3 regions of the Zhenhengia sp. genome follow, and region 2 is predicted to be linked to each of the others. Evidence: riboswitches for the same ligand, from Rfam matches in the RefSeq annotation. Region 2 holds a riboswitch; each other region holds the start of a gene.

Region 1 (11,156 bases), on a different contig from region 2:
TGTAAGTTATGACTACCTTATAAGTGGAAGTAATCTTAGCGGCGATATTACAAGCATAGAAATGATAGTTGATGAAATTGACTGGACAAGTGCGTGGAGTAAAAAATATCCTATTTTAGCTACTTATCAAGGTATAGAAGGAATACAGCCTTATTGCCAACAAATCTGCAATTTTTATGACCATTTTAAAAACATGTTCAATCTCAATGATGAGGATACAGTTTTAATTTTAAAAGATATGCTATATCAAAAGTTTAAATCCGAGAACAAGAAAAATAAAATCAAATAAATTAAAGTTAATGAACCCAATAGGAATTTTGTCCATGAAAATAGCCCCTTCAGTTGAAGAGGCTATTTTTATACTTAAGACAATAAAATTAGATTGACTGGCTAAATAAAAATATATATATTAAAGATACTTAATGAATGAAAGAAATCAATATAGAGGAGAAAGTATGCTTACTACATTATTAATTATTATTTATATAGCCTTTATTAGTCTGGGGCTCCCGGATGCTATTTTAGGATCGGCATGGCCAATGATTTATCAAGATTTTAATGTACCTGTATCAGCAGCTGGTTTATCTACAATGATTGTTTCGGGAGGAACGATTATATCAAGCTTCTTTAGTGCAAAGCTCATTAGAAGATTTGGAACGGGTATCGTAACAACTGCCAGCGTATTTTTAACAGCAGCAGGGCTACTTGGTATATACTTTTCACCAAGTTTTCTTTGGATTTGTATACTTGGCATTCCAATGGGAATAGGAGCAGGTGCTGTAGATTCTGCATTAAATAACTTTGTTGCGCTGCATTATGAAGCAAAGCATATGAACTGGCTTCATTGTTTTTGGGGAATAGGGGCTACAGCAGGACCATTCATTATGTCCCTGTTTCTCTTAAAAGAAAATGGCTGGAGAATAGGTTATGCTACAATTGGGATTATTCAGGCTGTTTTAGTGATAGGGCTAGTTGTTTCATTGCCTTTGTGGAAGAAGTTTGAAACCCATACAAATGAAGAGGAAGCTACTAAGAGTGATATAAATATTCGTGCTTTACTTAAAATACAAGGAGCGAAACCAGCACTTGTGGCCTTTTTTTGTTACTGCGCAGTTGAGCTAACGACAGGGTTATGGGCAAGTTCTTATTTGGTTATAAGTAAAGGCATCCCGGCAGAAAAAGCTGCAAAATGGGCAGCGCTTTTTTACTTAGGTATTACAGTGGGTAGACTTGTAGCAGGATTCTTAGCCATGTATTTTAATAATAAGAAAATGATTAGAATAGGGCAAATAATCTGTATCTGCGGAGCTCTATTATTGATTATACCTTACTCAAGTTACTTGCAATTAGCAGGTCTGATATTGGTTGGCCTAGGTTGCGCGCCTATTTATCCGGCGATGCTCCATGAGACACCTAATAGATTTGGAAAGGAAATATCTCAGGGGATAATGGGTATTCAAATGGCAACAGCTTATGTAGGCAGTACTTTGATGCCACCATTATTTGGGATGATCGCAAAGGCTACTACTTTCAATTTACTACCTTACTTTTTAGTCGTTTTAGTGCTTATTATGTTCGTAACTTCAGAAAGAGTGAGCAAAGTATGTAAAGATAAAATGGTATAAGAATATATGCAAAATGTAATAGAGGTGAAGGAATGAAGTATCCATATCGTGAATATGTGAGTGTATTTAAAGCACTAGCAGATGAAACAAGGCTTAAGATTATTCAAATGCTTTCAAGTGGAGAACTTTGTGCATGCAATATTTTAGAAGAATTCAATATTACTCAACCTACATTGTCATACCATATGAAGATTTTAACGGAGTGTGGGCTTGTAAAAGGAGTCAAGGAAGGTTCATGGATGAAATATACCATAAACAATGAGAGGTTAGAAATCGTTAAAGATATTTATGAAGATGTCAATAAAAATAGGTAGGGTATCAGGTAGGTATCCTACCTATTTTTATTTTTTTACAATTAAAATGCGAACTCGAGCATATAAAATACAATAGAGAACATATTGACAGTTATCTATATGCGTGATAAGTTTGCTATAGAGCGTTATCCATATAAGCTCAGGCTTACGACTCTATAGACCTAGTATTTTAGCATTTAAGTCTATAAAAACATAAAGAAATAGGGAGATAAAATGAAAAAGACAGATTTAACAAAGGGCAATGTATTAAGGGTGCTTACAGCACTTGCATTACCTATTATGGGGGGATCCTTATTACAATTTGCATATAACTTAGTAGATATGTTGTGGGTAGGAAGATTAGGAACAGATGCTGTTGCTAGTATTGGTTCTTCAAGCTTCTTTATAGGACTAGGCTACTCTATTAATGCAATGGTGGTTATTGGCGGAGGAATAAAAGTAGCCCATGCAGTGGGCAAGAAAAATGAGTATGAAACTAAGGCCTATATGAATGCAAGTCTCGTACTAAATGGTCTATTAGGTTTGCTTTATGCAGTGCTACTCCTTTATGCAGGAAAAAGTTTTATTAGCTTTTTACAACTTGGGAATGTAGAGGTTGAACAGAATGCTTATCTTTATTTAGCATATAGTGCCCCCATGCTATTTTTTGCATTTTTTAATTTACTATTTATAAGGCTTTTAGGGAGCTTTGGAAATAATAAAGAAGCTTTTAAGATTAGTGCCATAGGTATTATAATGAATATTATTTTAGATCCTATCTTGATATATACATTTAAAATGGGAGTTTTAGGGGCTGCTGTTGCAACGCTTATTGCAAATGTTACTATGTTTTTCTTATTCTTGTACAAGGGGAGAAGCATTTTATTTTTTGATAAAACAATCGGGATAGAGTATGAAAAAGTTGTTGAGATTATGAAGCTAGGATTTCCTATGTCCTTCCAAAGGATACTTTTCACTTTCGTGAATATTATACTAGCTCGAATGATAGCTATATTTGGATCGGATGCTCTAGCAGCTCAAAAAATTGGTCTACAAATTGAATCTGTAACTTATATGGTAATAGGTGGACTAAATGGAGCTGTAGCCAGCTTTACAGGTCAAAATTTTGGAGCTAAGAAGTATGAGAGAATCCATGAGGGCTATGCCACAGCCATTAAAATAGGAGGGGCGTACGCTCTAGCAACGACCATGATTTTTTTAATTATTCCAGGACCCATTGTAAAACTTTTTATTCATGAACTTACAACGATAGAAATAGCAAGCAATTATTTACGTATTATTGCTTTTTCACAAATATTTAGTGCTCTTGAAATGATTACGAATGGTCTGTTTACAGGGATAGGAATACCTAAAGTATCAGCTAAGATTAGCATTCTATTTACTGTATTACGTATTCCGATGGCCCTTTTATTTATACAGCTTTTTGGGATAAATGGTATATGGTGGAGCATTACACTCTCTAGTTTATTAAAAGGTGTAGTGGCTTATTTATACTATAAGCTAAAAGTGCAGAAACAATATAGATGTGATGAAGGAGATGAAAAGGTATTTAAGGGGTATAATGCCTAGAAAGGATAAGGTTATGTAAGAGTCTTGACCTTATTAAAATGGCAAATAACAGGAGACTAGTTTGGCAAAAAGGAGAGTATAAACGAATGAATAAATTAAAGGTGGCTTTTATATGTGTACATAATTCTTGTAGATCTCAAATGGCGGAGGCTTTAGGAAAACATTTCGCCTTGGATGTATTTGAAAGTTATTCAGCAGGAACAGAGCTAAGACCAGAAATTAATCAAGATGCTGTAAGAATTATCAAGGACTTATATGGGATTGATATGAATAAAACGCAAAAGAGTAAACTCTTAAAAGACATTCCAGAAGTAGATGTGGTGATAACAATGGGATGTAATGTAGCTTGCCCATCACTACCATGTAAACATAGAGAAGATTGGGGACTTGAGGACCCATCAGGAAAGGCTGATGAAGAGTTTATCAAGACAGCTAGGCTTATAGAAGAAAAGATAATGGAGCTTAGAGAGCGTATTGCTCTGTTTAGTGTCAATAGTTTATAGAAAAATTGGTAAAAAGTGCTAAAGATAGTTATTATTAAAAGATATGTTTACAAATATAAAATTTTAATATATAATGGGTTCAACAAAAATAGAATAAAAAAGATAGAGGTTGCGGGATTTAAAAGTAAGTTTGTGGAGTTTGAGCAAACAGTGAAACAAACCTAAAGGAAAGACCGCCGAAACCTATAGCTGAAAGCTTTAAGGCTATAGAGTTGGGGTTATGTAGAATATGCATAACACTGTCATAAAGTTATTTATGATGAGCTATCACGATAGATATATTTTATTATTTTTAAATTGGGTTATAAGTAGAGTTCGATTAAAAATATATTATTAGATAAAAAGTCTTGAGTGATGAGCTTCACTCAAGACTTTTTTTATGGACTAATATAAGATAGGAAGTGAGAAGAATGAATCGAACAAAATCAAATAAAGAAGTCGCCCAAAAAAGAGGTGGAGGATTTAAAGTACCACATACGCTGGTAATTATAAGTGCAATCATATTACTTGTTGCAGTGGCTACATACTTAGTACCAGGTGGTGCTTATGAAAAAATAGTAAATGAAGCAGGCAAAACAGTAGTTGTAGATGGTTCATTTAAGTATGTAGAGAGCAAGCCACAAGGTGTATTTGATGTTTTACAAGCGCCTATTCAAGGGATTATAGAAGGTGCTGAAATTATAGCATTTTTATTTATAGTAGGTGGTGCTTTTAATATTATTACAAAAACAAAGGCAATAGACTTTGGTATAATGCGTATCGTAAATGTATTTAAAGGGAAAGAAATTTTCATTATCCCAATTATATTTTTTATGTTTTCTTTAGGCGGGGCAGTATTTGGTATGACAGAAGAGGCTATACCTTTTATTGCAATGATGATCCCCCTTACTTTAGTATTAGGGTACGATAGTATAGTAGCAGTGGCTATTACATACTTAGCATGTAATACAGGATTTGCAGCAGCCATGCTTAACCCGTTTAATGTAGGTATTGCTCAGTCCATAGCAGAAATACCAATGTATTCAGGAATAGAGTATAGAACGCTTATATGGCTTGTATCAACACTAGTAGCCATAGGATTTATTATGATTTATGCTAATAAAATCAAGAAAAATCCTAAATTAAGCCCTGTTTATGAAAGTGATCAGAAAAAGCGTCAAAACTTAACAGATTTTGAAAGTCAAGATGATCAGTTCTTGTTATCTCATAAAATCATCCTTTTATTAATTGCACTATGTATGGGTACCATTGTATGGGGCGTATTAGCTAAGGGGTTCTGGATTCCACAAATTGCAGCAGTATTTTTAGTAACAGGATTATTAGCCGGGATAGTAGGAAAGTTAAGTTTAGATGAAATGGCAGATGCTTTTATACTAGGTGCAAAAGACATGATAGGTGCTGCAATTATGCTAGGTTTTGCAAGAAGTATCGTCATACTCGCTGAAAATGCTGGGATCATAGATACTATCTTATTCCACTTAGCACAAGTTCTAGGAAGTATCTCAGGAATGCTTGCATCTTATTTAATGTTACCAGTACAAATGTTTATCAATTTCTTCATTAGTTCAGGTTCAGGACAAGCAGCATTAACAATGCCAATACTTGCACCATTAGGAGATTTAATAGGCATATCGCGTCAGTTAACTGTATTAATATTCCAGTTAGGGGATGGCTTCTCAAATGCAATGTTCCCAACATCAGGAATACTTATAGCTTGCATAGGTGTTGCAGGTATTCCTTATGCGAAATGGCTCAAATGGATACTTCCATTACAAGGTATACTATTTGCATTAGGGATAGCCTTTATCACAATAGCTCAGGTTATTGGATGGAGCTAATGACACAAAGGAGAAATTTATATGAAAGAAATATTATTTAACGAAGGACAAAAAATAAAAGATAGATTAGCAGAGCTTAGTGAATATATATATCATAATCCAGAACTAGGAAATCAAGAGTTTAAAGCAGTAGAAATATTAACTTCATTTTTAGAAGAGCATCACTTTACTGTAGAAAGAGAATTTTTAAATATAAAAACAGCCTTTAGAGCAACTTTTGATAGTAAAAAAGAAGGACCAACAATAGGGTACTTATGCGAATATGATGCTTTACCAGAAATAGGCCATGGGTGTGGTCATAATATGATAGGTCCAATGTCAGCGGGAGCAGGCGTTCTTTTAAGTAAAATATTAGATGAAGTTGGAGGCCGTATCATCGTATATGGTACTCCAGCTGAAGAAACGGATGGCGCCAAAGTTATATTGGCTGAAAATGGTGTATTTGATGAATTAGATGTAGCTATGATGGCTCATCCAGCAAGTGAAACCATTAGAAGCGGAGATACCATAGCACTTTATCCCTTACAATTTACATATAAAGGGAAAACAGCTCATGCAGCAGCCAGTCCTCATGAAGGAATAAATGCTTTAAATAGTGTGATTCAGTTGTTTAATGGGATAGATGCCCTCCGTCAACACGTTACACCTGATGTTAGAATGCATGGGATCATAACAAGTGGTGGTGTAGCAGCAAATATAGTACCAGACGAAGCTGTTGCTCAGTTTTATTTTAGAGCAGCAACAAAAGAAACATTAGAAGATGTAGTAGAAAAGGTTAAAAAAATAGCAGAAGGGGCAGCTCTTATGACAGGAGCAACCCTTAGTATGGAAAGGTATGAATTGCCTTATGATAACTTAGTAACCAATGAAAATTTATCAGAGGCATTTAACGAAAACTTAAGAATGCTTGGTATCACAGAAATTAAAGAGAAAAAATCTGCTGGATCAAGTGATATAGGTAATGTAAGTCATATTACACCAACAATTCATCCTTATATAGGTATTTCAGATTGTTATATAACAGGACATAGTAGAGCATTAGCAGATGCTACCATAACACCACTTGGTCATGAAAGGCTATTAGTTGGAACATTAGCCTTAGCCTATACAGGATATGATGTTTTAATGAAAAAGGTAAACTTATAATAAAGTATATAAAATATAACTTTATACAATAAAAGCCAACCTAAGTACGCCTTCCCCCCTGGAAATACGGGCGAGACTTAGGTTGGCTTTTAAGTTGTGGCAAGATTTTTGACATAAGGGATTAAGCAGGTGTTCAATAGGCAAGGCGGCTATACATACTAAGAAGTGAGGAGGTAGTACGTAGCGTTGGTGTGCGTTGTCAGGGCCTATAGGTGAAAGGGATGCCACTACATGTATCACTGCAAGTTCCTGAGATGGCTAACCTAAGCTGGGTATGACCTTTTGGCTTGTTAGTAGGTTAAGACTTATATGCAATTGAACGTGGCTTAATCAAGAATTGTCAAGCGTGTTTCTCTTCTACGGAGTTGCCACCACTAAGTAGAAGGACCTAAGAAAAAGTTTAGTATTTTTAGGGGGGGAGCTAAAAAGTTCTAAACTTTTCTTAGTAGTACAGATGAACTTACTTATCTAGAATGGTAGGGAGATCTGTACGTGTTTTAAAACTTATACTTTATTTATACACTATTCATGTTTTAAAAGGAAGTAAAATATTTAGAATAGTTAATTTTCGGTAGGGTTACTAAATCATACAATAAAATTAAGTAGAAAAAGCCCATAGTAATTTTCGTTTTAGATCTTCCACATTAAGAAAGTGAATATGCTAAATTAGAATAACCTTTTAATATGAGTAAAAAAATGGTAAAGTATGAGATGAAAAAAAGAAAGTTTAATTGTGGAGTAATATTTGTATGAAAAGAATAACTTTAAAAGATATCGTGATGATCATACAGAGAACATTAGATTCTATGGATGATAGATTGGAAGGGCATGGAGAAAAGGTTGCATATATAATGTACAAGCTATTAAAATGCCATGGTGGATATAGCGATGAAGAAATATTAAGGATAATTACATTAACTGTGTTCCATGATATAGGGGTATATAAGGTAGAGGAAAGGAATCATATTGTTGCTATTGACTTAGAGATTCCAATGAACCATTCTGTATATGGATATTTATTTATAAAGTATTTTTCACCTTTATCAGATTTAGCCAAGATCGTATTAGGACATCATTTGTATCCTAAAGATTTTAGTCATTCAGCAGAAATAAAGATTCCTAAAGAAGCACTTCTATTAAATTTAGCGGATAGTATTGCAGTTTTACAGTTGCGTTTTAATAAAATAGACCCTATGTGGATATTAAATAAAAATAGTAATTATATACTTGAAGAGCATAAAGAATTATTTAAAAAGGCATGTGATGAATATGATTTACTCGAAAAAATAGAAGGTGATACCTATTTAAGTGAGTTATATGAGATACTTGAAAAAAGAGAATTATCAAGAGAAGAAATCATTTCATATGCAAGGATGTTAAATTATGCAATAGATTTTAGAAGTGAGTCTACCATATTACATACTATAACCGTGGAAGAAATAAGTTGGCAAATATGTAAAATGATGGGATTAGATGATTATAAGTCAACAATAATTAAGGTAGCATCTATGCTTCATGATATAGGGAAAATATCAATTCCAATAAATATATTAGAGAAGAAGGGAAGTCTTACTAAGGAAGAATTTGAAGTCATGAAAAGTCATGCGCTCGTTGTATATAAGATTTTAAGTAATATGGGAATAGATGATATACGAGATATAGCAGCCTTACATCATGAGAAGTTAAATGGAACAGGATATCCATTTGGCTTAAGAGATGATCAAATATCAAAGGAAGTGAGAATCGTAGCAGTTGCAGATATATTAAGCGCTTTGATAGGAAAGAGAAGCTATAAGGATGAGTTTTCAAAAGATCAAGTTCTATCAATATTATCAAATATGGTATCCAATTATGAGATAGATAAGGATATATGTCATTTAGTAATTGAAAATTACGATTATATTAAAGAAAGAGTTAAAGCCAATACGAAAGATACAATAGATTTATATAATAATTTAATGAATGAGTACGAAACAATGTTAAAATATTTTGATAAAATAAGTTTTGTTCTTAAGTAGAATAAGACTTTTATTTGTGTTTACTCTAAAGAAAGATAGAATCCTTTTATATGGCTATTGTAAACTCGGTTATTTCTGTCAGAAGATTTAAGAAAGTTGTAAGTATGAAAGAGCACATTTATGTGAAGTATCCGTTTGTAGATTATGCTTCTTTAAATATGGAACTTTTAAAGAAAATACAACTTTACACAATAAAAGCCAACCTAAGTACGCCTTTCCTCTAGAAATATGGGCGAGGCTTAGGTTGGCTTTTAAGTTGTGGCAAGATTTTTGACATAAGGGATTAAGTAGGTATGCCCTTGTAAAGAACTGGCTGGTTTTGAAAGAATAAGTTTAGCACCTTCTTAACTGTAAGAGTTATAAAAATTATAGTATAATAAAATATAAATAATAAAATATAGATAAATTATAAACAAAATATAAATAATATAATTAATATAAATGGTGAACAAGATGACAGAGAATCGAATTAGAACAAATATGTTGTATGTCAATACTATAAAACCGCACTTTCAGGCAGAGGATGTAGAGATTATTCTTGTGCTTAAAGGAACTATTACTATTCAAAAAGTAGAGCGAACAATACAAGTAGGAGAAGGAGAGTTTACTTTTATTAATCGTAATATTGTGCATAGCATAGAGAGTGAAGGGGCCTATATTATTTCAACAAAAATTCGTGTGTCTCGATTCAGACATATATTTGGCAAGATAGAATATGTAGATTTTCTCAATAATGATGAATTATTGCCAATAGATAGACCATTAAAAAACAGCTTGAATGAGAACGTCGTTCAATTACTTATTAATCAATATTGCTTTGAAAATAATTTATATGAAATGGTTGGACCAGAAGCCAAGCTCTTTAATGAAGAGTGTTTAGTAAATATGTTATTTACTTCCTATCAGTTGATTACGCATTTAAAACAAGAAGAAGAATATCCAACAGAGAAATTACAAATGCGCTATTATTCTGTAGTGGAATATGTGATGAATCATAGTCATCAAAAGATTGTCGTAGAAGATATTTTAAAAGAGTTATATATGAATGCGACTTACTTTTCTCAGTTTATGAAAAAAGTCGGTGGAATTGGGTTTAAAGATTTTGTACAGTATCGAAAATTAATTATCATTCAGCAGTATTTATTAGAGCAGCAAGTGCCTATGACTGAAATAGCTAACCGAGTGGGCATTTATGATATGAAGTCCTTTTATAATACTTTTAAAAGGTATTTTAATCAACGCCCTAAGACATGGAGAGAAGAGGCTTGTCAGCGAGAGGACTCTTATAGAATTGAATTTCAAAAAGATGTTTTGGAGAAATTTATTGAAAGACATCATATTAATTGTTACCAAGAAACAACTACCAGTAGATTATATAAACACTTACTTCAAGTTAAGCAAAGAAGCCCTCTTAGCTTAGAAGGCGTTGAGATTATACTCAATCTCTGTAAGGATATGGAGGAGCAATTCAATTCTCGTTATTATGTCTATGAATACCTTAATGACTTGATTCATGAAGCGTATAAATCCAAAGCTATTTTACATATGCTTCACCCTTATCAGTATTTGGAGGATAAAGAGAGAGAGCAGCTTTTTATGAACGTGATTGGATTTAGTGTTTTAAAATTAGGTACAGGTAAAACAAAAACACTCAAAATTTCGCTTGTAGTAAAAGATGAAATAGAATTTTTACAAGCCTATAGATTAAAACAGAAAATTGAACAAAGTGTAGGAAATTTGAACATTAACATCGTAATGGATATGTTAATATAGATAAAATAATTTCTTTATATACCTTTTTTTTATAATTATTTCATACAATAATCTAAAATTTTACTATTATAAATTGGTTAGAAGAATTATATAATAGGTTTATGTGATAAAAATTTAACAAAATATTTTAGATTGGATATGAAAGGTCGTAGGAATATGGAAAAACAAATTAAAGCATCATATGTTCATTTTATCATTGGTTTTGCAATTATGATTCTATTTCGTTTTATTCCATTAGGTGTATTACCAAATGTAACAGAAATAGGATTACAAGTTATAGGTATATTTATAGGAACGCTTTATCTATGGACAACTATTGAGCCTACCGTTGCAAGTCTTGTAAGTATCTTTATGCTGGCAATGAGTGATT
Region 2 (11,156 bases):
AACTAAATAAGATTGCAAAAAATGGTGACATCTTATTGAGCATAGATGCATCTGCTAAAACCAACTTGTCTATAGCATAAAAATTACATAAAATACCTAATGTCCCAAATGTGGAGCGTAAAATTAATGGTTTTAAATTCTCTTTTTTATAAGAAAATCCTATCTTACTTCTCTTTAAAACAATAGCTGCAAAAATAAGTGCCACTAAATTACGGAAGAAACTCTTTTGAATGGAAGGCAAATCACCTGCCAATCTTACAAAAGCATTCATAAAAGCAAAACTAAATGCAGATAACACAATGTATAATATTCCTTTATATTTTTGATTCATTTTTATACCTCCAATAATATAGTATTATACCATATATCTTTAATTATTTTGATTATCAAATATTTATTTTCATCAAGTTCCATGCTATAATAGGTCCCACCAAATGACTACAAGGAGTATCCTAATGAAAAAAATCAAAATAGTTTTAATTGGAGTTTTAATTTTCATTTTACTTAGTGGTGTAACAATCATAGGTTTTGGTGCCAATTACTTATACAATTTAGCCTTAAATCCTACTACACCAAAGGATTTAATATTTAGTTCAGATGATGAAGCTACTAAAGATTCCGTGAAGCAAAATGAAACAAGCGGTGCTGTAACTATAGATGATAAAACATGGTTACTTGAACATAGTGGTTATCAAGATTTATACATAACCTCCCAAGATGGCTTGAATCTTCACAATTATGTTATTAACAGACCTGATTCAAACAAATGGATTATTACAGTACACGGCTATACATCAGAAGGTCTATCCATGGCTTCCTATGCCAGAACATTCTATGAGATGGGCTATAATGTTATTATTCCAGATTTAAGAGCCCATGGAAAAAGCCAAGGTGACTATATTGGTATGGGCTGGGATGAGCGCCTTGATATAATCGATTTAATTAATTATATTATAGAAAACGATCATAATAGCCAAATTACTCTATTTGGTGTTTCTATGGGTGCTGCAACAGTTATGAATGTTTCAGGTGAAGAACTTCCAAGTAATGTTAAAGCCATTATCGAAGACTGTGGTTATACTTCTGTTTGGGACCAATTCTCTTATCAACTTAATGAATTATTTGGACTTCCAGCTTTCCCAATGATGCATAGTGCCAGCCTAGTTACTAGGCTCCGTGCTGGTTATTGGTTAGGTGAAGCCTCTGTTATCGAGCAAGTTAAAAAGTCTAAAACACCAACTCTATTTATCCACGGTGATGAAGATGATTTTGTTCCATACTCTATGCTTGAAGAACTCTATGAAGCTTCAACTGCTCCAAAAGAAAAGTTAGTTATCAAGGGGGCTGGCCATGCTAAGTCAAGAGAAGTTAATCCAGACTTGTACTGGTCAACTATTACTCAATTTTTGAATAAGTACATGAATGACTAAACAAAAATGCACCTCAGTATTTAACTGGAGTGCATTTTATTGATTAATAAAATTACGGTAATTAAAATAAATAAATTCCATACGAAAGAAGGATTTGTACATGAGTAATAAGTTTAGCAAGCAATATACCATTAATATTTATGATGTAGATTCAAATTATAAATGTAAATATTCATCTCTTATGAATTATTTATGGGATGTGGTTGTCTCACAAAGTGATGCTTTAGGTGAAACGCATAATGGTTTTGTCAATAATTGTGTTTGGGTCTTACTTAAATATGATTTAAATATTTTAGAATACCCAAAGTTTCGTGATACAATTACCGTTGAAACCGATATTGTAGGCATTAAGAAACTCTATGGCTATAGAAGCTTTACAATAAGAAATTCAAAAGGTCATGTTATTGTTTCTGGCCTTTCTACCGCCATACTTATTGATTTTGATAAAAGACGCCCTGTAAAAATGTCACCTGAACAAGTTAAAATCTATGGCATAGAAAAAGAATTAGAAGAAGCCTTTCCGCTAGATGATTTTATAAAGCTTGAAAATCCTACGTATTCGAAGAATTATACCATAAGACACAGTGATATTGATGCAAATAAACACGTAAATAATGTCAAATATATTGAAATGGCAGTAGATACTTTACCTAGAAATCTTTTAAATAACTATGAAATTTCAACTCTGAAAGTTCTATTTAAACAGGAGGCCATGGACGGAAGTTCCTTACATCTTTTCAGTGATGTTATAAATCACGATGCAAGTGACCTTATTACCATTCATACTATATTTGATAAAAACCATGATAAACCTATTACGAAATTAGAATTCAAATGGAAGAAGTCGCTACTATAAAGTAATGCATAAAAATAGAGAGCCCATTAGGCTCTTTATTACTGTTATTAATTTTGTTTACGAACTAAAGTATACTCATCACCTATTTTATAATAGGGACAACGGTTGCTTTGATGATAGTTCATTTTTGCTAAATCATCCTCATCCATGATAAAGTCAATACTGCACACATATTGTTGACTTCCTTCATCATATTCTAAATGCATACAACTCTCACACATTTTATTATTCCTTTGCCTCTACTTTCTTATTTAGTATAACTTTATTCCTTTTGATTTTCTATGGCTAAGCTTACCTCATTTATTAAAGCTTCTTCCTTATTTTCTCGCTGTTCTTTAAGTAAATCCCTAATTTCTCTTAATAATAATTCTTCAGCAGATACTTTAGGTTCTTCCTTAATCTCTTCTTTTATTTCATCTTCCTTTTGTTGTTTCATTTTATTAGCCATTCTTGTGATGAACTTAATTGTAATAAAGATTGAAAAAGCTATAATTAAAAAGTCAAATACATTCTGTAAAAATGAACCATAGTTTATTATAATAGGTTCTAATCCCTCTCTTGGTGGATCCACAACCCATTTCCAGTTAGTAAAACTTACTCTTCCGGTTAATAAACTAAATACTGGCATAATCATGTCATTAACTAATGATGTTACAATTTTTCCAAATGCACCCCCAATGACAACCCCTATTGCCATATCGACTACATTTCCTTTCATTGCAAATGCTTTGAATTCCTTTAATATATTCATTCTATCACCTTTCTTTTATATTCTCTTTATTACTTATAACATACTTTCATCTTTAATCAAATATCTTTAATTGAAGTATCAATATTCATTTAATATTGAACCCGATTTTCTTTACCAATGTTGAATAATAAAAAACTTCAAATTATAATAGTCAATATCTATCGACCATTATAGGAGCTCCATATGCATAAAACAGACTTTGAAAAACAACGTATATTATTCCAAGAAAAATTTATCAAATGCCAACCTGCACTTTCAGCTATAGGAGATGAAACTAGACAGCTTATTATTAAAACTTTAATTGAGCACTGTGGCGAAGGTGGCATTCGTGTTGGTGAAATACAAAAGAGTACAAATATCTCTCGTACAACAGTTTCACATCATCTAAAAATTTTAATGAATGCTGGCATTATTAATGTCCATCAATGTGGCACAATGAACTTTTACTTTCTTGACCCCAAAAGTAGTAGCTTAAAACTAGTCACTGAATTTTGGAAAGAAGCAGAGCAAATAGCTCAACTATGCCCTATAACAAAAAAGGAGGCAACTTAAGCATGAATCTTTATCAAATTTATTTCAGCCCTACAGGCGGCACAAAAAAAGTTGCAGATATTATGAGTAAAACATGGAATTGTCCTAAGATAGAAATCGATTTATCTAACCCAGATATAGATTTTTCCCAGTTTACCTTCTCTACTGATGATCTTTGTATTGTATCTGTTCCTTGCTTTGGTGGACGTGTTCCAGCTGTATCTTTATCTCGCATTAATCAGATGACAGGTGGAAATGCACAGACCATTATAGTAGTAACTTACGGTAATCGTGCCTATGAAGATACCTTAATTGAACTTACAAATACTTTAAAAGCCAGAAGCTTCCACTGTATTGCTGCAATTGCTGCTGTTACAGAACACTCTATTATGCATCAATTTGGTGAAGGACGACCAAATGCTGATGATGAGAGCGAACTCATTAGATTTACAGATAGAATTAGAAAAAAGCTTGAGCAAAACTGTAATTTAAAAGAAATTCAAGTCCCTGGTAATACTTCATATAGAGTCTATAAAGGACTTCCTTTAAAACCGAAAGCAAATAAAAAATGTAGCAAATGTGGATTATGTGCTACAAACTGTCCTACTCAAGCTATTTCTAAAGCTAATCCCTCATCCATCAATAAATCTAAATGTATTTCCTGTATGCGCTGTACTTCTCTTTGCCCACAGCACGCTCGTAATCTTAATAAATTAGCCTTATTGATTGCATCAAAGAAGATGCAAAAAGTATGTGCTACTCCTAAGTCAAATGAACTTTTCCTTTAGATAGCTAGGTGTAGTGGTTGATACGCTCTCCTCTTCTAATCTACTATCATAGTCTTATCAATACATATTTTTTGTAGCAATAAAAAAGAGAGCCTAAGCTCTCTTTTTCATTTATATCCTTATATAAGTATTAAATTCTACTCTATTTATTTTACCCTTGGTGTTTTTTACTTATTTTATTTAATACAACAAGTGTACCTAGTAATAATACAATTGAGCTACCAAGTGTAATCCATACATTGGCTGTAACACCAGCAATAAGATAACCTATGAAACAACATCCTGCTACTACTAAAGTATATGGAATCTGTGAGGATACGTGATCAATGTGATTACATCCTGCTCCAGTGGATGAAAGAATAGTTGTATCTGAAATCGGTGAACAGTGATCTCCAAATACTGCTCCAGCGAGTGTTGCTGCAAGTGTTGCCGTGAGAAGCTCTGGTGCTACTGCTGCACAAATCATTGTTACAATTGGAATAAGGATTCCAAATGTTCCCCAAGATGTTCCCATCGCGAAAGCAAGTCCACCTGCTACAAGGAATACAATAGCTGGTATAATTGCTGGTGGCATATTAGATGCTGCTACTAAACCACCTACAAATTCTCCTGTATTTAAAAGTTCCCTACATACACCACTGATTGTCCATGCTAGTGTTAGAATAATGAAGGCACCTACCATTGATTTTACACCAATGCCTATACCATCCATAAATTCTTTAAATGTAATAACTTTACGTGGTACAAAAAGAAGGAATGCTACGATAAGTGCACCAAATCCTGCAAGTGCAAGAGCACTACCTGCATCTGTATTTCCAAAGCCTTCTGCTATGGTCATCCCCCCTTCAAAGTATCCACCTACATAAAGCATAGAAAATACTGCAAAGATAATAAGAGCAAGAATAGGAATAATTAAATCATATACTTTCCCTTTAGAAGAAATTTTCACTCTAGAAAGCTCATCCTCTTCGCCTTCTGAAGCTGCCATCCCTTTATGCTCCTTACCTTCTCTAGCTGCTTTTTCAAATTTGGCCATTGGGCCAAACTCAATATTTGTTACACAAAGTACAATAACCATAATTAAAGTTAAAATAGCATAAAGGTTATATGGGATAGTTGCCATGAAAGTTTCCATCCCATTAAGAGGTACCCCGTTTACATCTAATCCACTCATTTGTGAAACAACTGAAGCTGCCCATGATGAAATCGGTGCTATAATACAAATTGGTGCTGCTGTAGCATCAATAATATAAGCAAGTTTAGCTCTTGAAATTTGATGTTTATCTGCTACCGGTCTCATAACTGTACCAATTGTTAAACAGTTAAAATAGTCATCTATAAAGATCAGGCCACCTAATAATGCTGTACCAAATTGTGCGCCTCTTTTTGATTTAATTTTATTTCCTGCCCAATCTCCATAAGCTTTGGAACCACCTGCCATTGTAATAACAGCAACAAGTGCACCTAAGAATCCTAAGAATAAAATGATTGATGCATTAGCCCCTAATTTCTCAGCCATTAATGTAAAAGTTACATCTACAGCCTTAACTATACCACCACCAGTATTAAAAGCATAAATAAGTGTTCCTGATAAAATTCCTACGATTAATGAAGAAATAACCTCTTTTGTCATTAACGCTAACGCGATCGCTATAATTGGTGGTAAAATTGATAACCACCCAATATCAATTGCCTCCATATTTATCTCCCTTCAATTTCTTGTAATGTATTTAATTCAAATAAAAAAGTCTTGAGCAAATCACTCAAGACTTTTTTATCTCCGATTAGTAAATACCCAAACACTGGTTATTACTCTCATTTAACAAATAGACTTTCGTGATAGCTCCCCACAAATTAAATTTGTGACAGTGTTATGTATCTTCTACATAACCCCAACGTTATAGTATTAAAGCATTAACTATACGCTTCGGCGACTTCTCCTTTTTGTTTGCTTCAACGTGCTTAACTCCACAAACATACTCTTAGATATCGCAACCTCTATCTACTTTTTATTTAATTGTTATTTCTTTTCATACTATATACTATAAAATTAATCTTGTAAAGTACAATTTTTACATAAACTCGTATAATATGACATTTTTTTGCTAGTACTATCTTCTATTTAAGCTTATTTACCTTTATTTTTTATGTATGTTTCAATACTTTCAGCAACCACCTTTGAATGTGCTACTGCTTCTACAACAGTTCTTGCCCCAAGAACAACATCACCTGATGCAAATACACCTTCTCTTGTTGTATGCCCTGTTTCATCTGCTTTTAATAAGCCTATTGTATTTGTCTCTAGCCCTCTAGTATTCATAACAATATTATTTTTAGGAGACTGACTTACAGCTACTATGATTGAATCACATTCATATAACTTTTCTGTTCCTTCAAGATAAGTTAATGTTTCCACTCCATTTTCATCAATTTCACTCTTTGTATCTACATAAATAATGCCTTCATCTATTAATTCAACCGGCTGCTTAAGATACTCAAATTGTACACCATCTTTAATGGCTCCATCTCTTTCAGCCTTTGTACAAGTCATTGTTTCAGGTACACTTCTATAAATGATATGAACTTCATCTGCACCATTTCTCTTTGCTGTTCTTGCTGCATCCATAGCAACATCTCCTGCACCTATTACACAAACTTTACGCCCAAGATCATAGACATGAGGTGCTTTTAAATAGTCAATTGCATAATGAACATGTCCTAGTGTCTCTCCTTTAATATCTAGCGTTCTAGGATTCCATACACCTGTCCCTATGAAAATAGCTTCATAGCCATCATTAAAAAGTTTCTCTAAGGTTACAACAGGTCCTATTACAATATTGGGACGTATCTTAACACCTAATTCTTTAAGCTTTTTCTCATATTTATCTATCAAACTATTTGATAATCTATATTCAGGAATGCCGTATCTAAGTACGCCACCTATTTTTTCATGTGCCTCAAATATTGTCACTTTATAACCTTTAAGTGCTAATATAAAGGCTATTGTAATACCTGCTGGCCCTCCACCTATAATTGCAACTCTTTCCTTTTCTTTCTTCGGAACTTCAAATTGAACATGGTCTAAGTAATAATTTGAAACATACTCTTCTATACTGCAAAATTCTACAGGATCATCTTTAATCCCTCTTATACAGTTTCCTACACATTGACTCTCATGTGGACATACAATGGCACAGACAACAGACAGTGGATTATTCTCAAATAATATTTTCCCTGCTTCTATAAGCTTTTGCTCTTTAAATAATTGAATAACTTCTGGAACTGAAGTTGAAATTGGGCAATGACTCTTACATTTAGGCTTTTTACATAAATAACATCTTTCTGATTCTAATAATAACTTTTCCATCTCTGACTTTTACCTTCTTTTTATTCAAATCTACTTTTCACTTACATAACTATTATTTTTACTAATAAATAATAGTTATCCTATAATTGCCATTTTATTATACCATGGGTTATTTATTTTTCAAACTTTGTTTTATAATAAGACCAAAAATATCCTAGAACCTAATCATTGATGATTAGGCTCTAGGATATTTCCCTTTTATAGTATTATTCACTTACCTTAATTTCTGTCCATATACCATCATACATTTTCTTCACATCAAGTGAGAACGGTACATATAATTCACTTAAGTCCATCATTTCCTTTGTCATATAAGCATTAGGATTATTTCTCACATGTTCTGGTTGCTCAAGTCTTGCTTCTTTATTAGGTGTAGTGTATCCAATTTCATCAGCTATTCTTAATGCACTTTCTTTATCACTAACGAAATTAATAAACTTCTCAGCTCCCTCAACATTTTTGGCATTAGCAGGGATACATAAGCTATCAATCCAGAAGTTTACTCCTTCTTTTGGTATCGTATACACTAGGTTTGGATACTCATCTTGAAGATTGAGTCCTTCTCCAGACCAAATCATATTGAGTGCAGTCTCTCCTGTAGCTATCATGGATGTTCCATTATCAACGCCATAGATAGGATCTACTAATTTTCTTTGTTCTAATAATAGTTGCTTAGCTTCTTCAAGCTCTCCAGGATTCTCTGAGTTCAGTGAATAACCTAGCTTCTTTAAAGCTGCTCCAATGGTATCTCTATAGGTATCAAACATGAAAACCTTATTTTTGTACTTCTCATCCCATAGAATATCCCAACTGTCTACTTCTTCTGTTACCACATTCTTATCATAAATAATACCTATTGTCCCAAACATATAGGGCACTGAATATTTATTACCTGGGTCTATCTCTAAGTTTAAATACTCTTCATCCATCTGAGCTATATTAGGTATATTCTCCTTGTTAAGCTCCTGAAGAAGCCCTCCATCAATCATTTTTGGCATTAAGGCATCTGAAACTAAAATGACATCATATTGAGCATTACTCTCCGCAATTTTTAGATACATTGTATCCATATCATCAAAAGTACTCATTTTTACCTTTATGCCATATTCTTCTTCAAATTGTTTTAAGGTTTCTTTATCTATATTTTCCCCGTAATTAAAGAAGGTAATAGATTCTGAACTCTGGCCACTACATCCTACCAATAATATAGCTGCTACGAGCACAGAACCTGCTAAACTTAGTAATTTCATTAATTTACTCATATTGATTATTTATCCTTTCATTTATGTTTCCTATATTAAAGTAGGTCTTTCTTATAGTACTTTATAGTCTAACTTGATTATTATAATATATCTTGCTTAATACGAAAAGGATAATTTTTATCACTTAGTTATTTTTCTCTTCATTTTCCAGTATGATAGTTCTTTTCATACAAAAAATCCTAGAGCATCTCTCAATTTATGCCCCAGGACTCAATTGTACTTTTCAGATTTTAGTAAGGCGAATAAGGATATGAAGGGGCATAGTATGGATATGGTGGAGCATAATATGGATATGGTAATAATGTTAATGCTAACAAATTAGCAAGTAAATAATTTCTGCGGTTAAATCTTCTATATCTTGTAGGATTCCCATATTGCCTCTGGGCACTATATTCATTCCCACTTCCTCCAACCATTACGTCCTCACCAACAAGAACATTAACCTTATCTGGCTCTACACTTTCAATAATACCGTCAACTTCACTTCCATCTTTCATTTTTAATATAACATGATAAGACATCATTTGTTTACATTGATTATATAGACTCTGTACATTTGTACTATTATTTGCTTCTAATCTCAATTTTTACCAACTCCTTTCTATACTATAATATTAATTTATAAACAAAATGTTCTATTTCAAAACAAAAACCTTCAATTATCCTATTACAACTTAGCGACTAAATCACATGATTCATTACTTGATCTTTGCATCAGTATTGCCATATCCTTAGGAAGAGGTGCTGTTATCCTCTTATACTCTCCAGTAATTGGATGGTAAAAAGAACATGATGCGGCATGTAATGCCTGTCTTGTTAACATATGATTACTTTCATTGTATAAAAAATCTCCAAGAAGAGGGTGCCCAATAGAAGCCATATGAACACGTATCTGATGGGTGCGCCCCGTCTCTAATTGTAATGCGACAACTGATACTGCCTTTCCTTCTACTTGAAGCTCTTCAAGCTTACAATAATGCGTTATTGCATGCTTGCCTTCTTTTTCATCTATTTTCCGTTTAATAATCGTTCCTTCCTCTCGCCCAATAGGTAGATCAATCGTTCCTTCTTCTTTTGTAATCCCTTCTACAAAAGCTACGTAGGTCCTGCTTAATCCCCTCTCTTTCATTCTCTTTGATAAGATACTTGCACTTATCAAGTTCTTTGCAAGAATCGTTACCCCTGTGGTATCTCGGTCTAATCGATTAATACATCGAAATATATAAGGTTTATTCTGTTGCTGATAATAGTGTACAACACCATTGGCCAAGGTATTATTATAATTATTAACAGATGGATGAATAGGCATATCATAGGGTTTATTTAATACCAAGATATCTTCATCTTCATATAAAATATCTAACTGCAATTCCTTTGGAACAATATTTTCAGAAGATCCCTGCTCTGTTAAACATATCTCTAAGATATCTCCTGTGTTTAAGATTTCATTTACACCTGCCCAAGTACCATTTTTCTGAATCCCTGTTTTTGTTTTCTTTAATTCTATAATAACTGCTCTTGAATATTCCTTCTCCTTTAAAAACATACTAATACATTTACCATTATGTTGCTCTTCTATCTTATATTGTATCCTTCTTGTCATCTGTTTTCCCTACTCTTTTCATTCTAGTTGAAGTATAATCATTTAATGCTTTTATTATAGCATAAGCTTGAAATAACCTACCTCAAATACCTCACTCGTTAGCCCTAACGTAATTCTTTGCCTAGTCATTAAACAGCGTTCTTTATTCTTCTACATCCAAACTCACGTTTAAAAGTTTGTAAACTTCATTTTGAAAAAAATAAAAAAAGACACTCCATCCTCCAAGAAGTAGCGTCTTTTCTAAATAGTTATTCATTCCAATAACTCTAAAATAAAACAAACGTCTCATTTTAGAAATGCTTAGTAGTTAACAGATCCTAAGTATTTTTTATATAGTTATAGTATACATCCTTAGTAGAATTTTACCCCCACTATATCAAATATTTATTCATTTATTTTTGTTCCTTGATGAAAAATCATCTTCCATTGTAGGTCTTGGTTTCTCCATATAGAGCTTCGTAAAGAATATTTCTTGGTTTCCATACTATATTTAACAAGCATATAAGTTGCTAAAATACATTCTTTACTAATCCATTTTATTTTAAAATCTAATATCCTCCAATTATCC
Region 3 (11,156 bases), on a different contig from region 2:
AAGTTATTAGCTGGATAGCCTTTTAAGAACGCCTCTGTATTACGAAGTAAATCTTGCTTCTGTATATGATAACCAATGAGATCATCCATGGTAATAGAATCTGGCACATCTATTCCTTTAATCTCCTTACGTCCTTTGCCAAACGCCCATATGAAAGCTTTATATTTAGCAAAAATGCCACAACCTTTATTTCTATAGAAATCCAGAAGCTGGTCAGACTTCTCATCCCATCCTGCATGACCTAACACTATCTGTTCTTCTTCTGATTCATTTTCCCATTCTAAAAGATTATGAATAATCTCTTTTTCCAGCTCACACTTTGCTTTATGACACATATATTCCTTTAAAACCACAGCTTTAACCTCTCCTATAATCTGCAAGGCAGCTAATTCTCCTCTTAATGCCTCCACCATGGAAATACTAAGTTCCTTTTGCCTCTCTATATGTAAATTGATTAAATTCTGCCCGTATAAAATCTCATCTAAAATATATGCTTTTAAAGATTTTCCCTGTGTTTTTTTATAAAAGTTATAGGTAAAACCATTATACAGTTTTATATTTTCTACTATAGACTTATTTTCATCTAATATATTTTCTACTAACTTTTCTAAATCTCTTATAACTTCTAGCTCTTGTATACTTTTAAAGATACAAAGCCTAGCCATTTGTAATTTTAACCCTAAAAGTTTTTGTTTCATCCCCATCACTTCTTTTCTTTTTATCTTATAGTAGCATACTCTTTTCTTATTTTGGAGTACTTACTTTAGCTGTATTCTATAAAAAAGTAAGAGGGTAGTCCTCTAAGGATTACTCTCTTACTTTTAAAAAATTTAAATATATTTTATAGAGTTTAAAAATAAGTCTATGAGAATAAATTATTAATTGCCAGCTACATTAGAAATCTTCTCTTCTACTTTTACATAAGTATGATAACGATAGTTATCAGCATTATACATTGGGTAGAAATCTAAGCCATTTGCTATAAGATGTGGAGGTTGGTCACTATCTGTTCCTGTTACAATTTCAACCGATTCTAAAAGATTTTCGCTTAATACCATATTGTACCAATTCATTGGTGTATATTCTTCCCTAGTATCTTTAGCTACCATAACAATTGGACCATACATTAACGATGCTACAGTATTACCATCAACTTTATCAGGTGTTTTATCTAAATGTAACGTATATGGCATATTGATTTCAACAATATCACCATCACTCCATGTACGATTAATTTCTACATATGTGCTAACTTCTGGTTTTAGACAGATAACATCGCCATTAACTTTTATCGTAAAGCCATCTGTTGCCCAATACGGAACACGCAGTTTCATTGTAAAATCTCCAGCTCCACCAATCGTTAATTTTGAATTCTCAGAAGGGAACGTAGTCTCTTGTTTTACAGTTATACCTTTTTCTTTCCATTCTACTGTAGTAGGAATATATAGGTTTACATATAGTGTATCCTCTGAATATGCATATACAGCTTCTTGATATTTAACATGATTTTCCATACCTGTTCCATTACAACATGTAAATCCGCCATAGTCAGAATCAAAATCTTTTCTTTGACCTGGGTCAATTGGAAGCATATAGGTTACGCCATTATGCATGTTCTCTGTTGTTTCTTTAGATTGTGAAGCAATAATTTGATTAATTAATGTTCTCTCATAATAGTCCATATAAGCAGCATTATCTGGATCATAGTTGTATAAATCCTTTGTCAACTTTAACATATTGTAAGCAGCACAAGTTTCGCAGTTTTCACCTCTGCCTGAATTTCCAAGGATATTGCTCCCTTGTTGATAAGGATCTTTAAAACGCTCCCCTGTCCCTACACCACCAATAGAATAAGAATAACGTGCTACAACCATATCCCAAAAGTTTCGAGCAATATGATAATACTTTGGATCTTGTGTAGCTGCATATTCATGGAGGGCACCTACAATTTGGGGAATATGTTGATTAGCATGCCTATTTTGGATATCATCTACATTATTTGATAGATTATTAAAAAACTTAGTATTATCAAACATTTGAGCGGCTTTTAAATATCGCTCATCTCTTGTAATTTCGTAAAGTTTTGTAAGTGATTCATTCATTCCACCATATTCCCCTGCAATATACATATCCCACATTTTTGAACGTTGCTCTGCCGTACATGCGTTTAATCGTTCATATATCCATCCCCCAAGATCTTTGGCAATTTCCAATGCTTCTTCATTACCACCATAGGTGTAGCAGTCTAAGAAACCTGCAAGTAATTTATGCATTGTATAATAAGGTGCCCAAATTGTTGCATAAGGTGTATATTGTTCTAATAAAGCAAATTGATCTGGAGAATATGCACTAATAAATCCAACACCCCATGTTTCTGGATCTTTACTCCATTTTTCTTGATTTGCATCAGTTGGTGTACAAGATGTCTTAAAGTCTTCTGGACTACCCTTAGATAATAATTGTAATTTTCGCATTTCTGTGATCATATAGTCCATTTTTTCTTTATATACTTCATCTCCTGTTGATGCATAAGCATGTGCCAGTGCTGACATAAAATGTCCTGTAGAATGTCCACGTAATAATCCTGTTGGTTCTTCCCATCCCGTTAATGGTTCTACACCTTTTGTATCTTGCCCAAAGGCAGTTCTAAAATTATAGAGCATTCTATCTGCATCCATCAGATTTAGATATTCTAAAGCACGCTCCATATTCTGAGAAAAGATGGTATCATTGCCATCTAGAGAGATATTAGAAAGATCAAATCCAGATGCAACTTTAATAGGTGTTTGGGCTGTTTTATCTGTAATAACCACGTTTGCAACTACACTCACTGAAGAATCTACAATGTTTCCTTTAATTTGCTTAACTCCAGTCTTTAAGAAATCTTCAGTAGTTAAATCTGCCTGCCATACTACTTTTTCAAGTCCTATAGTATTATCTTCATAATTTACCTTTATTCTATGAGGTAAAGTTGGTAAGATTCCCAAAGAAGTGTTAACTTTTACATCTGCTACTTCAACAATATCTAATTTTTCATAAACTGGATATACATTTGCAATAAATTCCTTTTCAAGAGCTGCTAATCCATAACTCATTTTCGCTGTTAATGTAACTAATTTGTAATTATCAATTGGCCTTGTTACTTTTCCATTATCAGAGATAATATGAGGTTCAGAGCTTTCCCATGAAATACTAGAACCTAATACGCCTTTTGTAGGTAATTGAAGATCTTTCGTTACAACATTCAAATTACCAAGAGTAATTGTATCTCCATCCTTCTCTACAATTTGCCTATCTGTTAGATGAGCCTTTACTTTTACCTCAAATGTTTTAGTGGCTATTTCTCCTCCAGATTGTATAGTTGCAGTTAAAGTAACTGTCTTATCTGCCTTTCCGGCCTTTGGCCTTGTTACTTTACCTAATGAGGATACAGTAATTGCATCACTTGTTTCCCATGTAATAGAAGTACCCATTTCTCCAGTTGTAGGCAGCACTAAGTCTTCTGTTACAGCTGAAATATCCCCAAGTGTTAATGAGTCTTTATCTCTCTCAACTTGTTCTTTATCTGGTATTTCTACTTGTTCTAAAACTTCCTCTTGACTCATGGAGTAATTATAAATTTTAAAATCAGCAATTTTACCTTCAAAAATGTCATTACCAAATTGACCATAACCGATATAATTTTGAGTACTGTTTTGTAGGGCAGAAAGATCAGTATCTGTAGCAATCGTATCAATTAATTTTCCGTCTTCATATAAAGACATACTCTTTTCAGATCCATCAAATGTAACCGTTGTATAGATCCAACGTCCAATATCAATGTTCTCTCCTTTTTCGGGCCCTTTTTCACCTGACCAACCAGTATTTGTAAGGGCACTAGTATAGCCTGTATGCCCCTCATTATATCCGTTTGCTAATAGATACATATAAGAAGTCGTACCGCTACCAATATCCCATATTCTCTGATAACTTGTTAGTTCCTCAGCATATGTCCAACAACTAATTGTTACATCCTCTAAGCCATTTAGTATACCGCTTGGCATCTCTATATAAGTATTTGTAGCGCTAGGGCTTCCTCCTTGCATGACAAAAGCAGTATAATCTTGCCCATATATAGTGACTTGTTCCGTTTCTACTTGGGATCCTGTTGGACGTACAACTCCTGCCTTTCCATTGTTACTCACATCATTCGCAATCGTTCCAGATTGCAATGACTTAAAATCATAATGTAGAATTAAGTTATTATCTACTGCTTTCTCTGAAGATGCTTGAGTCATTGGAGCTAAACTAATGACTATTCCTGCTGTAACTATTGTCACCAACAATGTGTGTTTAGTGTTAATAGCCTTCATTTTTTTCATCACTCACTCCCCCTATCTTTATTTAATACCTAAATCATATCAATATGCATGGATTCTCTCCATTCATTTTCTTGTGAAAATGTTTAGTTTTTTTTTAAATTTTTAGATGCATACTGATAAAAAGGGGTTATTTTATTATTTTATTGTGTTTTTTTATTTTCTCTTGTATATCTTAATAATTATTATGCTATACATAATAAAATAAGCTTCTTGTACGTTATGTTTTAGCATGATAACTTACAAGAAGCTTTACTTACAGAGCCCTTTCTTTAAATCCTATGCATTATTTTCTTTATTTTTTAATTCTCTTTTCTTTTTAGTCATAAGACCACCAATACGCCCTGTTTCTTTAGGTGTAAGGCTCTTCCATCCACCTTCTTGCACTTTATCTAAAAGACCTAATTCCTCTGCAATTTCAAGCTTCATCTTTTGGTCTGGTGATAAAGCATCAAATAATTTCTCTTTAGTGCTATCCATGTTTTTCATAGAATTACCTTCCTTTTTTTGTATTCATGTTCTACAGTATGGATAATTTATCTTAAAAATATACACCCTCACCCTACTTTTTCAGCTTTTATGCATTTTTTTAGTTTTCTAGCATATAATATGTGCATCATCAATCTTTTCATAATTTAAAATAGTATTTAATTGTTTGTAATATTGACACCCGTTATGCGTCATGTTATGATTAGACACAATTGAATAACATTAATCATTCATGTAGAGGCGCGATACTTATGAGTAGAATTTAGGATTCTTACAAGAGAAGTTGACTACTTTCAAAAGGAAGCATCGCCGAAGGGTAATGTGCTTGTACACTTTATTCCTGGGTGTATAGTGAATAGCTATACAACTGTCACCTTTTGCTATACAATAGGTGGTGTGCTACTGTGTTTAAGTGATTCTTGTAAATGAAGTTTACATCATCGTATTCACAGCCAGCTACCTATTAGCTGGCTTTTGTTATTTATTTTAAAATGTTAGGGAGGATCTCATCATTATGAAAAAAATTAATTTAGCGGTTGTAGGCGCAACTGGCATGGTAGGACGTACATTTTTAAAGGTTTTAGAAGAAAAGAATTTACCTATTGAGAATTTTTATGTTTTTGCTTCAGCTCGTTCAGCAGGCTCTACTCTTACTTTTAATGGTAAAGAATACACTGTTCTTGAACTTAATGAAAACAGCTTTAAAGATTATCAAATCGATATTGCTCTTTTCTCAGCAGGTGGTGGCACAAGCTTAAAATACGCTCCTATTGCAGCAGAAAGCGGATGTATTGTTATTGACAATAGTTCTGCATGGCGTATGGATCCTAATGTTCCTCTTGTTGTGCCTGAAGTAAATCCTGAAGATATTAGAAATCATCAAGGTATTATTGCAAATCCGAACTGCTCTACCATACAAGCTGTTGTTGCACTTAAACCTCTCCATGAATACTATGGTATTAAGAGAATAGTTTATACTACATTCCAAGCTGTATCAGGCGCTGGTATGGGTGGATGGAGTGATCTTGAAGAAGGACTTAAAGGCCAGGCCCCTAAAAAATTCCCTCATCCTATTGCAAACAACTGCTTACCTCATATTGATGTTTTCTTAGAAAACGGTTATACAAAAGAAGAAATGAAAATGGTTGAAGAAACTCGTAAAATCCTTCATGATGATACACTTCGTATTACAGCAACAACTGTTCGTGTTCCTGTATTTAACAGCCATAGTGAAAGTATTAACGTAGAACTTAATAAACCATTTGAAATAGATGAACTTATAAACAGACTATCTGCATCAGAAGGCATTATTGTTCAAGATGATTTAGCTAACAATATTTATCCTTTAGCTATTAATGCAACAGGTCATGATGAAGTCTTTGTTGGACGTATTCGTCGTGATGAAAGCCTTGAACATGGTATTAATCTCTGGGTTGTAGCTGATAATATTCGTAAAGGTGCTGCAAGTAATGCCGTACAAATCGCTGAATGGATTATTGCAAACATGATGTAAAAGTGAAAGGACTGATGATAAATGATTTTTAAAGGTGCAGGTGTAGCAATCGTTACACCATTTAATGAAAACGGAAGTATTAACTTTAATAAACTTAGAGAAATAATTGATTTTCAAATAGAAAATGGTACAGATTCTATCATTATCTGTGGTACAACTGGCGAAGCTTCTACTATGACAGATGAAGAACACCTTGAATGTATTAGAGTAGCTGTAGAACAAACTGCTGGTCGCGTACCTGTTATTGCTGGTACTGGTAGCAACGATACACATCATGGTATCACCCTTACAAAACGCGCTAAGGAACTTGGTGTGGATGCTACACTTCAAGTTACACCATACTACAACAAAACAACTCAAAGAGGACTTATCGAACACTTTAAAGCAATTGGTGAGGCTACTGACCTTCCTATGATTCTTTATAATGTACCATCTCGTACAGGTCTTAATATAACTCCTCAAACAGTATATGAGCTTTCAAAACTACCTTATGTTGTAGGGATTAAAGAGGCAAGTGGTAACCTTTCACAAGTAGCTCAAATTGCACGTCTATGTGGTCCTGACTTTGCTATTTACTCAGGTAACGATGACCAAATCATTCCTACACTTTCTCTTGGTGGTGTAGGCGTTATCTCTGTACTTTCAAACGTAGCACCAAAACAAACACATGATATGGTAGACCTTTACCTTAAAGGTGATACAAAAGAAGCACTTAAACTGCAATTAGACTATTTACCAGTAATTGATGCACTATTCTGTGAAGTAAATCCTATTCCAGTTAAAGCTGCTATGAATATGATGGGCTTTGAAGTAGGCCCTTGTAGATTACCACTTACAAATCTTGAATCAGCAAATGAAGAAAAAGTTACAGCTGTTCTTAAAGCAGCTGAACTTATTTAATATTTCTTACAGAAAGGGTGATGCACATGACCAATATCTTAATGCATGGCTGTAATGGTCGAATCGGTCAAGCAATCGTTCGTATCATTAAAGACCATCCAAACTTAAATCTAGTAGCCGGTGTAGACCCTAACCTTTCTATACCGAATACATTCCCTGTATTTGATCATATTAGTGCTTGTAATGTGCCTGTTGATGTAATCGTAGACTTCTCTACTGCTTCAGCGGTTAGACCACTTCTTGAACATGCTATAACTAAGAAAATCCCTGTCGTTGTATGTACAACAGGACTTTCTGATGAAGATATCGAATTTGTTCACGAAGCAAGTAAGCATATTCCTGTATTCTTCTCAGCTAATATGTCACTTGGTGTAAATTTACTCATTACACTTGCTAAACGTGCTACTGAAGTACTAGCTGATAGTGGTTTTGATATTGAAATTATTGAAAAACATCACAATCAGAAAGTAGATGCACCAAGCGGTACAGCTCTTGCTATTGCAGATGCTATTACAGGTACACTAGATGAAAAATACGCACTTCGTTACGACCGTTCAGGCGTACGTGAAAAACGTCCTAAAAATGAGATTGGTATACACGCTATACGTGGTGGTACAATCGTAGGAGAGCATGATATCCTCTTCGCTGGAAACGATGAAGTCATCACCTTATCTCACTCTGCAGCTTCAAAAGAAGTTTTTGCTGTAGGTGCTCTTAAAGCAGCTGCCTTCCTTCACGGCAAAGCAGCAGGACTTTATAATATGGAACATCTTTTAGACAGTTAATAAAAGTGGCTATTGCTTGGTGCAATAGCCACTTTTATTATACTTCATATTATTTATTTTCTACTTTTATTTCATTCTTTACTTCTTCATTAGCTTGAATATCTTCTTCTAGCATAGAAGCAAGTTTACCAACAAAAATGAGCACTGAAGGTACAATACTCATAATTAAACTTGCTGTTATGCCATATTGACTAATCACTTTAGCTGTTTCTCCTGTTGCCTGTCCTATCTCCTTACACATGACACCAATAAAGGAAGTAGCCACTGGTAAGATATACCTTTCATAAATACCAATATCCCATATAAATAGCATCCCTAAAACATACATAATCATGGCACTTACTGATATAGATATGCAAGATAAGAACTGTACAATCTGTAAACTTATATTACGGCAAGCTCTTCCTACTAAGAAATATACAAGGAAGATGGCAAGTGTCATACCTACTGCAAATAAGTTTTTCATCTTTATATCGCTCATAAAAGCTGGATTCATAGCTGCAAATGCATAGGCTCCCATAAACAAGTAAAAATGTACGCCCCATACAAGCACAATATTATAGCAAAACTTCATAACACTACTTTCACTAGATGCCATACTACGCCCTATTTCTAATGCTAGCATACTTACTACTACAAATCCCATCATTAAAACTGCCACTATAATATCTCTAGATATTTCTTGATCCATAAGGATTGAAATTTTATTTAAAGGTTGGTAAATCTGTGGTACTATCTTTTTAAAAAGTGCCATAAGATCTGCACTCTTTAGTATCCGGGCTACTGCATATACGGTGACACCTACCCCATAGGGAAGTATAACAGCTATACGCCCTGCCCGTTTATCTCCATGCCTTTGCATAAACCCTATTATCATATACATAGCCAAAGTTCCTAAAACAAGTAGCTCTGGTGTATAACTAAACAACTCTACATTTTGTCTTACAAGTAAAATTAGTAATAAATAAGCCCCTACACCGATGCCAAAATTAACCCACGTGTTTTTATTTCGCATACGTATCCCCTCTTACTTTTATCATCAAGTGTACTTCTTAATACTCTATTCCCTCTCTTGCCATTACACCTTTTTCCATAGGATGTTTAACAGCTTCAATATAGCTTATATAATCTACTTTATCTTTTAATACATCTGGCAATACTCTTCCTGTAACAACAAGTTCCATAAATTCTGGTTTTTCTTCAACCAAGCTTTGAAGATCTTTAACATCCGCAAATCCCTTTTCAATTACGCCAAGCACTTCATCAAGAATAAGAATATCACATTCCCCTGTATCCATAACTTTCTTTGCAAATTTAAGTGCCATATGAATTTCTTGTGCAAGTTCACTCTTTTCTTCATCTGTAAGCGTCCAAGTAAAACCACGTTCTTTTTCAAAGTGGAACACTTTAAACCCTGGTTCTAGTGTTTTTAAAAGTCTACATTCGCCTGTATTATCATTTTTTAAGAACTGGATCATGATTACCTTTAAATTACTACCTAATGCACGTATACCTAATCCTATAGCTGCTGTGGTTTTTCCTTTTCCCGGTCCACAGTATACCTGTATAAGCCCTTGTTCCATCATAGTCACCTCTTCATTTATATATCTAAAATATTTCCTTGCTCTTTTAAATAACTCTGTCTTGTTTTATAGTCTGGCATTACCTTAGCAATTGCATTCCAAAAAGCTTTGCTATGGTCAAAATATATTAAATGCATGACCTCGTGTAATACCACATATTCAATCACTTCTATTGGTGCACTCATTAATCTTATATTATAAGAAAGTCCACCTTTACTTGAACAACTTCCCCATCTCGTCTTTTGCTTTCTTAACGTCAATGAGCTATACTTACACCCTAATAAATTACAATATTTATCTGTTAGTGTCGTAAATAATTTTAAAGCTTGTTCTTTAGTATACATCTCTAATTGAGTTTTTATAAGAAAGTGGTCTTTTTTATTAGGTGTTACAATTGTAAGTACGCCATCTGCTACACTTACTGCAACTTTCCCAGTCGGTTCTTCATCAATGCATACCTGAAGCTTTTTGCCTAAGTATAAGATTTCTCCATTATGAAGCCAATCTTTTCGCCTAGCTAAATTCTCTTTATCTCTAATAGTCTTATTAATCCAGACCTCATGTTTTGTAACGATTTTATCAATCTCTTCATGAGAAATATCATAAGGAGCCTTTACAACAATACTTAAGTCATCTTCAATATGAATTGTAACAGATTTTCTTCTTTGCCTAATAATCTTATACATACTTTCTCCTTTCTATGTAAAAGATTATACTCTAAAATTCAAACATTTTCTATATATATCATACAAAAAGCAAGGCATATCCTATGCCTTGCTTTTTGCGTTTTATTCTACTTTATGAAGTTCTTCAACTCGCGTGGTCTCATCTAAAATTTCCATTTTAGAAATAGATACTTCATAAGCTACCTTGCTAATAGCCTCTCCTGTCTCTAGCTTCTTCTGATAAGATCTACTTTGTATTCTGCCCCATATCTCAATATGTGCACCTGTTTTTAAGTTTTGGGCATACCTTGCATTTCTTCCCCAAGTAATACATGGTATGTAGTCTGACTTGTGATAAGAACGATTTACTGCTAAAAGCAAGTCTGTAATTTCTCTACCAAATGGGGTTGTGCGATAAATAGGGTCTTTGCATACAAATCCACTTAAATAAATAGTATTTTTATTCTTCTTCATTTCTTCTTCTGGTACTTCTTTAATCTCTAAGGCAAATATGGTAAGAATAAGGCGGTTCTTGCCTTCTTCATATTGATTATAGGATCTAAATTGACCTGTAATATCTAATACTTTACCTTCTATATTACCTAGTGTAGGTAATAGTCTCTCAGAAACAGTTACTGGTAAAACATCAGAAGAATCACTCAGCCTTGGTACTTCAAGGTTAAAACTATAGAATCCCTCTCCATATACTTTATGACTATAAGTCAGCTCGCTTATAGCTTTTCCAACTATGAGTACTTCATTATTTTCTAGTATGTGCTCGATCATCCTTACACCTCTCCCTTATCCTCTTTTTGTTATTTAAAAAACTTCATCTGTCACTATCATTTATATGAATACTTGTA

What was found. A riboswitch is a leader RNA that binds a small molecule or an ion and turns the genes downstream of it on or off. The one in region 2 is predicted to bind lysine.
Region 1: another riboswitch for lysine. It lies ahead of ACLTBU_RS12005 (YfcC family protein); the one in region 2 lies ahead of ACLTBU_RS06770 (Na+/H+ antiporter NhaC family protein).
Region 3: another riboswitch for lysine. It lies ahead of ACLTBU_RS11430 (aspartate-semialdehyde dehydrogenase); the one in region 2 lies ahead of ACLTBU_RS06770 (Na+/H+ antiporter NhaC family protein).

Annotation. Positions count from the first base shown of each region.
Region 1 covers NZ_JBKVCH010000010.1:101,058-112,213, forward strand. The annotation lists gene ACLTBU_RS11980 (helix-turn-helix domain-containing protein) at 1-289, shown strand, start outside; gene ACLTBU_RS11985 (MFS transporter) at 456-1,625, shown strand; gene ACLTBU_RS11990 (ArsR/SmtB family transcription factor) at 1,658-1,939, shown strand; gene ACLTBU_RS11995 (MATE family efflux transporter) at 2,153-3,508, shown strand; gene ACLTBU_RS12000 (arsenate reductase ArsC) at 3,595-4,011, shown strand; lysine riboswitch at 4,107-4,286, shown strand; gene ACLTBU_RS12005 (YfcC family protein) at 4,422-5,849, shown strand; gene ACLTBU_RS12010 (M20 family metallopeptidase) at 5,871-6,995, shown strand; gene ACLTBU_RS12015 (HD domain-containing phosphohydrolase) at 7,745-9,013, shown strand; gene ACLTBU_RS12020 (helix-turn-helix domain-containing protein) at 9,467-10,786, shown strand; gene ACLTBU_RS12025 (SLC13 family permease) at 10,943-11,156, shown strand, end outside.
Region 2 covers NZ_JBKVCH010000004.1:240,458-251,613, forward strand. The annotation lists gene ACLTBU_RS06735 (DMT family transporter) at 1-331, opposite strand, end outside; gene ACLTBU_RS06740 (alpha/beta hydrolase) at 456-1,430, shown strand; gene ACLTBU_RS06745 (acyl-[acyl-carrier-protein] thioesterase) at 1,531-2,286, shown strand; gene ACLTBU_RS06750 (DUF6472 family protein) at 2,334-2,507, opposite strand; gene mscL (large-conductance mechanosensitive channel protein MscL) at 2,549-3,037, opposite strand; gene ACLTBU_RS06760 (ArsR/SmtB family transcription factor) at 3,221-3,589, shown strand; gene ACLTBU_RS06765 (4Fe-4S binding protein) at 3,592-4,356, shown strand; gene ACLTBU_RS06770 (Na+/H+ antiporter NhaC family protein) at 4,508-6,055, opposite strand; lysine riboswitch at 6,189-6,365, opposite strand; gene ACLTBU_RS06775 (NAD(P)-dependent oxidoreductase) at 6,485-7,723, opposite strand; gene ACLTBU_RS06780 (ABC transporter substrate-binding protein) at 7,930-8,985, opposite strand; gene ACLTBU_RS06785 (hypothetical protein) at 9,216-9,569, opposite strand; gene ACLTBU_RS06790 (RluA family pseudouridine synthase) at 9,653-10,588, opposite strand; gene ACLTBU_RS06795 (DUF4440 domain-containing protein) at 10,973-11,156, opposite strand, start outside.
Region 3 covers NZ_JBKVCH010000009.1:148,471-159,626, reverse strand. The annotation lists gene ACLTBU_RS11445 (ATP-binding protein) at 1-698, opposite strand, end outside; gene ACLTBU_RS11440 (beta-L-arabinofuranosidase domain-containing protein) at 879-4,361, opposite strand; gene ACLTBU_RS11435 (small, acid-soluble spore protein, alpha/beta type) at 4,638-4,838, opposite strand; lysine riboswitch at 5,075-5,257, shown strand; gene ACLTBU_RS11430 (aspartate-semialdehyde dehydrogenase) at 5,362-6,360, shown strand; gene dapA (4-hydroxy-tetrahydrodipicolinate synthase) at 6,382-7,260, shown strand; gene dapB (4-hydroxy-tetrahydrodipicolinate reductase) at 7,287-8,045, shown strand; gene ACLTBU_RS11415 (hypothetical protein) at 8,095-9,060, opposite strand; gene ACLTBU_RS11410 (cob(I)yrinic acid a,c-diamide adenosyltransferase) at 9,098-9,631, opposite strand; gene ACLTBU_RS11405 (M48 family metallopeptidase) at 9,646-10,314, opposite strand; gene ACLTBU_RS11400 (single-stranded DNA-binding protein) at 10,417-11,079, opposite strand.